DNA from 3 places in the Caballeronia sp. LZ029 genome. Region 2 is predicted to be linked to each of the others. Evidence: riboswitches for the same ligand, from Rfam matches in the RefSeq annotation. Region 2 holds a riboswitch; each other region holds the start of a gene.

What was found. A riboswitch is a leader RNA that binds a small molecule or an ion and turns the genes downstream of it on or off. The one in region 2 is predicted to bind glycine.
Region 1: another riboswitch for glycine. It lies ahead of gcvT (glycine cleavage system aminomethyltransferase GcvT); the one in region 2 lies ahead of gcvT (glycine cleavage system aminomethyltransferase GcvT).
Region 3: another riboswitch for glycine. It lies ahead of QCE73_RS18495 (D-amino acid dehydrogenase); the one in region 2 lies ahead of gcvT (glycine cleavage system aminomethyltransferase GcvT).

What each region holds. Positions count from the first base shown of each region.
Region 1 covers NZ_JARUXO010000001.1:3,007,916-3,010,176, reverse strand. The annotation lists gene QCE73_RS14205 (hypothetical protein) at 1-474, shown strand, start outside; glycine riboswitch at 545-648, shown strand; glycine riboswitch at 658-787, shown strand; gene gcvT (glycine cleavage system aminomethyltransferase GcvT) at 906-2,030, shown strand; gene gcvH (glycine cleavage system protein GcvH) at 2,093-2,261, shown strand, end outside.
Region 2 covers NZ_JARUXO010000104.1:10,051-12,311, reverse strand. The annotation lists gene QCE73_RS38450 (M20 family metallopeptidase) at 1-607, shown strand, start outside; glycine riboswitch at 722-799, shown strand; glycine riboswitch at 817-915, shown strand; gene gcvT (glycine cleavage system aminomethyltransferase GcvT) at 957-2,102, shown strand; gene gcvH (glycine cleavage system protein GcvH) at 2,160-2,261, shown strand, end outside.
Region 3 covers NZ_JARUXO010000002.1:802,930-805,190, reverse strand. The annotation lists gene QCE73_RS18500 (cation:proton antiporter) at 1-812, opposite strand, end outside; glycine riboswitch at 928-1,016, shown strand; glycine riboswitch at 1,019-1,123, shown strand; gene QCE73_RS18495 (D-amino acid dehydrogenase) at 1,189-2,261, shown strand, end outside.

The DNA.
Region 1 (2,261 bases), on a different contig from region 2:
CGCTGGCCCAAACGGTCCGGCGGAGTCCACTCGTACGCGAAACCCTATGACATCCTGATTGGCCGTTCGATGCGCTATTTGAATCAGGCGATCGATTACGGCGTGCTCGCGCAATTGGACTTGCGTATCGGATTTATCGGACTGGAGAATGAATTTACGGAATTCCGTTCACGCTTTCCTTCCTTGGCGATCGAACATGTGCCGACGCGCCACGCACAGGACGCCTGCGATCGGATTGCGGAGGCGTCGCTCTTTATTGGCAATCAGTCGGTTTTCTTCGCAATCGCCGAAGGATTGCAGTCAAACAGGCTGCTCGAGGTATTCGAACCGGTTCCGAACGTCGTGCCATCCGGGGGCCGCACAGGCCAGTTTCTGACGACCGCGGGGCTGGCGCGGCTGGTCAGCGCCTTTTTTTCACGAACGATCACACTGCCGGATCCCGACGCGGCGTTGAGAAGCGAATATATGCACTGAGCAATACCTGACGCGGTCGCCCGGAATTTCGAACGAAATTGACATTGCGCGAGGCGTCGCGTAAATTCTGCCGCACGCGTCGGGAGAGCGCGTGGTCTCGTTCATGCAGCGAAGATCGCGCCGCCGAAGGGGCACACCCGCAAACTCTCAGGCAAAAGGACCGACTGCGTCGAGGAATTCGTTTCCTCGCACTCTGGAGAGCGGCAGCGGCTTCAACATGAAGCCAGTTGCCCACCGAAGGGGCGCGCGATGAACCATCAGTCACGCTGATGGTTCGCGCAATCTCTCAGGTACCGAGGACAGAGGGGTCACGCATCGCAACCGCTTCGCGGCATGCGCCTTGCGCGCTGCATCAGGCAGCGCGAAAGGCGCATCCGGCCAGGCGAAATGTGCGCTGCGTGGCCTTTTTTGTTTCGCGAACCGAGGCCCTGATGACCGAACTCCAACACACGCCCCTGCACGCCGCCCACCTCGCGCTCAACGCGCGCATGGTCGATTTCGGCGGCTGGGACATGCCCGTCAACTACGGTTCGCAGATCGACGAGCATCGCGCGGTGCGCACCGACGCCGGCATGTTCGACGTATCGCATATGCGCGTCGTCGATTTCGAGGGCGACGCCGTCCGCGAATTCTTCAAGCACGCGATCGCCAATAACGTCGACAAACTCACGACGCCGGGCAAAGCGCTCTACTCGTGCCTGCTCAACGGCAACGGCGGCGTGATCGACGATCTGATCGTCTACTACTTCTCCGAAACGAATTTCCGCGTCGTCGTGAACGCGGGCACGGCGGAGAAGGACATCGCCTGGTTCGGGCAGTTGAACGCCGAAGGCAAATTCAATCTTTCGATTACACCGCGCCGCGATCTCGCGATCATCGCCGTGCAAGGCCCGAACGCGCGCGAAAAGACCTGGCAAGTGCTGCCGGACACGCGCGCGCAAACCGAATCGATCAAGCCGTTCAACGCGGCCGTTTTCCCGTCGACGCAATACGGCGAACTGATGCTCGCGCGCACCGGCTACACCGGCGAGGACGGTTTCGAGATCGTCGTTCCGGCGACGCAAGTCGAGGCGTTGTGGAACGCGCTCGCCGCCGCGGGCGTGAAGCCCGCAGGCCTCGGCGCGCGCGACACGCTGCGCCTCGAAGCCGGCATGAATCTGTACGGCCAGGACATGGACGAGAACGTGTCGCCGCTCGACGCCGGCCTCGCGTGGACCGTCGATCTGAAAACGGAACGCGATTTCGTCGGCCGCAGCGCGCTGGAGGCGAACGGCTCGAAGGCGAATTTCGTCGGGCTCGTGCTGATCAAGGAAAACGGCAAGGCGGGCGGCGTGCTGCGCGCGCATCAGAAAGTCGTCACGCAACACGGCGACGGCGAGATTACGAGCGGCACTTTTTCGCCGTCGATGCAGGAATCCATCGCGTTCGCACGCGTGCCGACGGGCGTTGCCGTCGGGGACACGGTGCAGGTCGTCATCCGCGACAAGCAACTTCCGGCGCGCGTGGTAAAACTTCCGTTCGTGCGCAACGGCCGAGTGTTGGTCGAGCTTTCGTAACGCCGTCGCGCCCGTTCCCTCCGATCAAGAAACTCACGAAAGAACCACGCAAGGAGCATCCAATGAGCATCCCGGCCGATCTGAAATACACCGAATCGCACGAATGGGTCCGCACCGAATCCGATGGCACGCTGACCATCGGCATCACCGATCACGCGCAGGAAGCGCTCGGTGACATCGTGTTCGTCGAACTGCCCGCGGCGGGCAAGACCGTTACGGCGGGCGATGCGA
Region 2 (2,261 bases):
GGCGCTTTGGGTCCGTGCGTCTGCTACCGGCAAGACAGCGCATGGCGCTATGCCGGAGCAGGGCGACAACGCTATCTATAAGGCGACTCAGGCCATTCAGAAGATACGCGGCTTTGGAATCGAGGAGTCGACGCATCCGTTGATGGGCCACGCCACCATGAACGTCGGCACCTTCAAGGCCGGCACGAACGTGAACTCTGTTCCCGACCGAGCGGAATTCGAGGTGGACTTCCGCACAGTTCCGGGCATGGACCATCAATGCATCTGCACACGACTGTCTCGTTTTTTGACCGATGACATTGGCCTGACGTCGATGGTCGATGTGCCGCCGTTAAGTACCGACCCCGAAGCGTTGGCGGTCAAGAGGGTGTTCGGGCTATGCGAATCGCTCCATCACCAGCCTATCGTTGCTCGCGCGGTGCCGTACTTTACTGACGGCAGCGTCTTGTTACCTGCAACCGGAAATCCGCCAACAATTATTTTGGGACCTGGTGAGCCCAAGATGGCTCACCAGACAGACGAGTATTGCTACGTCCACAAAATTGCCGAAAGCGTGACGCTCTATCGCTCCATCATCCAGAGCATTAGCAACGACCCACTCTACTAGGCGCTCGCAGAGGAAACGTCAGGCCTTTGAATGGCATGTGTGACATGAGGAGGAATAAGTGTTTCCTCTAAGGCAAGTAACTTGACTTGAATAGCCAGAGTCAAATATAGTTGTTTTAACCAAGCCGGAGAGAACGCACAGCGTCGCCGAAGGGGACTTAAAACTCTCAGGCAAAAGGACGGCTTGGTTGCTGATTGCATCTATACATCAGCGAAATCTCTGGAGAGAGACCTGAAATCAGGTCCACCGAAGGGGCAAGGTCGCGAAGCGACTCTAATCTCTCAGGTACCAAGGACAGAGAAAAAGACATCCCTACGGATGCGTTTCATTCTGTCAACCTCGAAGAGATATGGCCAATACCGTTAGCAGTTTGCTGCGCACGCCGCTCGCAGCTAGCCACACAGAGGCCGGTGCACGAATGGTCGATTTTGGCGGGTGGCAGATGCCCGTCAATTACGGCTCCCAGATTGAAGAACATCATGCGGTCCGCACTGACGCCGGGATGTTCGACGTCTCGCACATGTGCGTCGTTGATTTGAGCGGTCCCGATACGCGAGAGCTTCTTCGCAGGCTCGTCGCGAACAACGTCGATAAGCTCAAGGTCGCAGGTAAGGCGCTTTACACATGCATGCTCAATCAACAGGGCGGCGTCGTAGACGACCTCATCATCACTTTCCTGAATGAAGTTTGGTTTCGTCTCGTCATCAACGCGTCCACCGCAATCACTGATATTTCCTGGATTCGAGCTGTCATAGCACGGAGCAATCTGAAGGTGACGCTCGTACCGCGCCGCGGCGATTTGGCCAGCCCGGAATTGGCGCTCGCCATCATCGCGGTGCAGGGTCCACAAGCTCGAGAGAAGTTCTGGCGTGCGGTTCCAACGACAAAATCCCTCACAGATGAGTTGAAGCCATTCAATGCAGCCCTCGTTAGTGATTCGACCTTCGGCGAACTCATGGTTTCGAGAACTGGCTACACCGGTGAAGATGGCTTCGAGATAGTTTCGAGGGCCGATGCCGCTCCGCTGCTTTGGAAGACGCTGTCTGAAAACGGCATCCGTCCGGCCGGCCTCGGCGCGCGTGACACCTTGCGGCTTGAAGCAGGCATGAATCTCTATGGCCAAGACATGGACGAGACAGTCTCCCCGCTCGATGCCGGCCTTGCATGGACCGTCGATTTGAAATCAGACCGTGAGTACATGGGTCGACAAGGCGTTGAACATCGCGGCGTTTCAGCGCAGACGATAGGTGCCGTCGTGTTCGGCGAAGGCGGGATTCCGCGAGCGGGACAGGCCATTCACGTAGCAGGTGGGGAAGGGGTCGTAACGAGTGGCACCTTCAGTCCCACGATGCAACGTCCAATCGCAATAGTTCGAGTTCCCATGTCGGTCAAGCCGGGCGACGAATTGGTTATTTCCGTTCGAGGAAGAGAACTGGCCGCCGTCGCCGTCCGCTTGCCGTTCGTCCGAAATGGCGGCGTCCTCTCACAAGTCTGAGCCTCACTTATAACGGCCTCTTATACGAGTGCCATACAAAGAACATTGGAGAAGAACATGGATTTTCCGCAAGAGCTTCGTTACACCGCCTCCCACGAGTGGATTCGAGTTGGCCCCGACGGTATCGCTGCCATCGGATTGACGTCGCACGCCGGCGAG
Region 3 (2,261 bases), on a different contig from region 2:
AGCAGAAAGCCGCCAAAGACTGCATGAATGCCGATGGCGTCCATCGCGAATGCGCAGAGCGAAAACAGCGCCAGCACGGCGGCGAGCACGCTCGTGGGCAACGGCGCGTGTGGATTCAATCCGGCAGCGAGCCGGCGCAGCAACTTGCCGCCGGCGAAGATCATGAAGAGCGCGAAAGCCGCGCCGCCGCCGATCGCCGCATATGCGCCCATCCATGAGCCGCCGAAGCTCGCGAGCACGATCGCGAGGATGCACCACGCGGCGGCATCGTCGAATGCGCCTGCGGTGAGCGCGAGCGTGCCGAGCGACGTGCCCGTCAGCCCGCGTTCGTGGATGATGCGCGCGAGCATCGGAAAGGCGGTGATCGCGATTGCTGCGCCGAGAAAGAGCGACGCCTCGTAGAGCCGCACCTTTTCCGCGAAGAGACCGGGGATCGTTTGCAGCCACGGCGTCAGCGCGAACGCGAGCGCGAACGGCGCGACGATGCCCGCGATCGACACGCTCATCGCGCTCTTCGCGCGGGCGCGGAAATGGTCCGCGCGAAACTCCGTGCCGACGAGAAACATGTAGAGCCCGACGCCGAGCTGCGCGGCGACGTAGAGCGTGCCCATCGTCGCCTTGGGAAAGAGCGCCTGTTGCCAGTGCGGCAGCAGCATCCCGAAGAGCGACGGGCCGAGCAGCACGCCCGCGATCATCTCGCCGACGACTTGCGGCTGACCCACACGCTGCGCGAGCCTGCCGACGAACTGGCTCGCGAGCACGATCACCGCGGCCTGGGCGAAAAAATAGACGGACAACTGGGAAGACGGCATATTTTGAGCAGCGAATAACGGACGACGGGAGTCTGAGGGCGAGGGCCGCGTTCTGTCAACGTGTCGGCGGGGGCTTGCCATGCGCATTTCGTACCGGTATTGTGCAAGCGTTCGACAAAGCGTCACGGAAGAGTTCGTCCTCGCGACGACGCCGACGGAGCAACCGCCCCGGAAACTCTCAGGCAAAAGGACCGTGCGCGCTGGAACATCTGGAGAGCGGCGCTTTTATGCGCCCACCGAAGGGGAGCCCCGGCTGCCGACGTGAACGTCGGGCGGCACGCGGGCGAAACTCTCAGGTACATGGACAGATGGGGCATCGGTGCCGGCTGCGGCATGTGGCCAAGGCCGGCGATGCTCAATCAATCTGGATCATGTCATGTCACGAATCGCCATCATCGGCGCCGGGATCACCGGCGTCACGACCGCTTACGCCCTTGCGCAGCGCGGGTTTCACGTCACTGTCATCGAGCGGCATCGCTATGCGGCGATGGAAACGTCCTTCGCCAATGGCGGGCAACTGTCGGCGAGCAATGCCGAAGTGTGGAACAGCCGCGCCACCGTGCTGAAAGGCCTGAAGTGGATGTTCACGCGCGACGCGCCCCTCCTGATGAATCCGCGGCCGGGCTGGCACAAGTACAGCTGGATGGGCGAGTTCCTGCGGCAGATTCCGAACTATCGTGCGAATACGGCCGAGACCGTGCGTCTTGCGATCGCGGCGCGCGAGCATCTGTTTCGCATCGCGCGGGACGAGAAAATCGACTTCGATCTCGAACGGCGCGGCATCCTGCATTTCTACGCGAGCCGCAAGGAGTTCGACGCCGCAGCGAAAGTGAACGAGATCCTCACCGGCGCGGGCCTCGACCGTCACGCGGTCACGCCGGAAGAGATCGCATCGATCGAGCCGACCTTTCGCGGTGCGTTTCATGGCGGCTTCTTCACGCCGTCCGATTCCACCGGCGACATCCACAAGTTCACGCGCGGACTCGCCGATGCATGCGCGCGGCGCGGTGTCGAGTTCCGCTACGACACGTCGGTGACCTCGATCGACGAACAGGCGGGGCGGCTCGCGCTGAGCGTCGAGCATGCGGGCGAGACGCAGGCGCTCCAGTTCGACGGCATCGTGATCTGCGCGGGCGTCGGCAGCCGTGCGTTCGCATCGATGGCGGGCGATCATCTCAACGTCTATCCGGTCAAGGGCTATTCGATCACCGTCTGCCTCGACGACGCCCGCAGCCGCGATCACGCGCCGTGGGTCAGCCTGCTCGACGACCGCGCGAAAATCGTCACGAGCCGGCTCGGCGCGGACCGTTTCCGCGTGGCGGGCACGGCGGAGCTGAACGGCTTCAATCGCGATATCCGCGCAGATCGCATCGCGCCGCTCGTCGAATGGACGCGGCGTCATTTCCCCGATGTATCGACCGCGCGCGTGATTCCGTGGAGCGGCTTGCG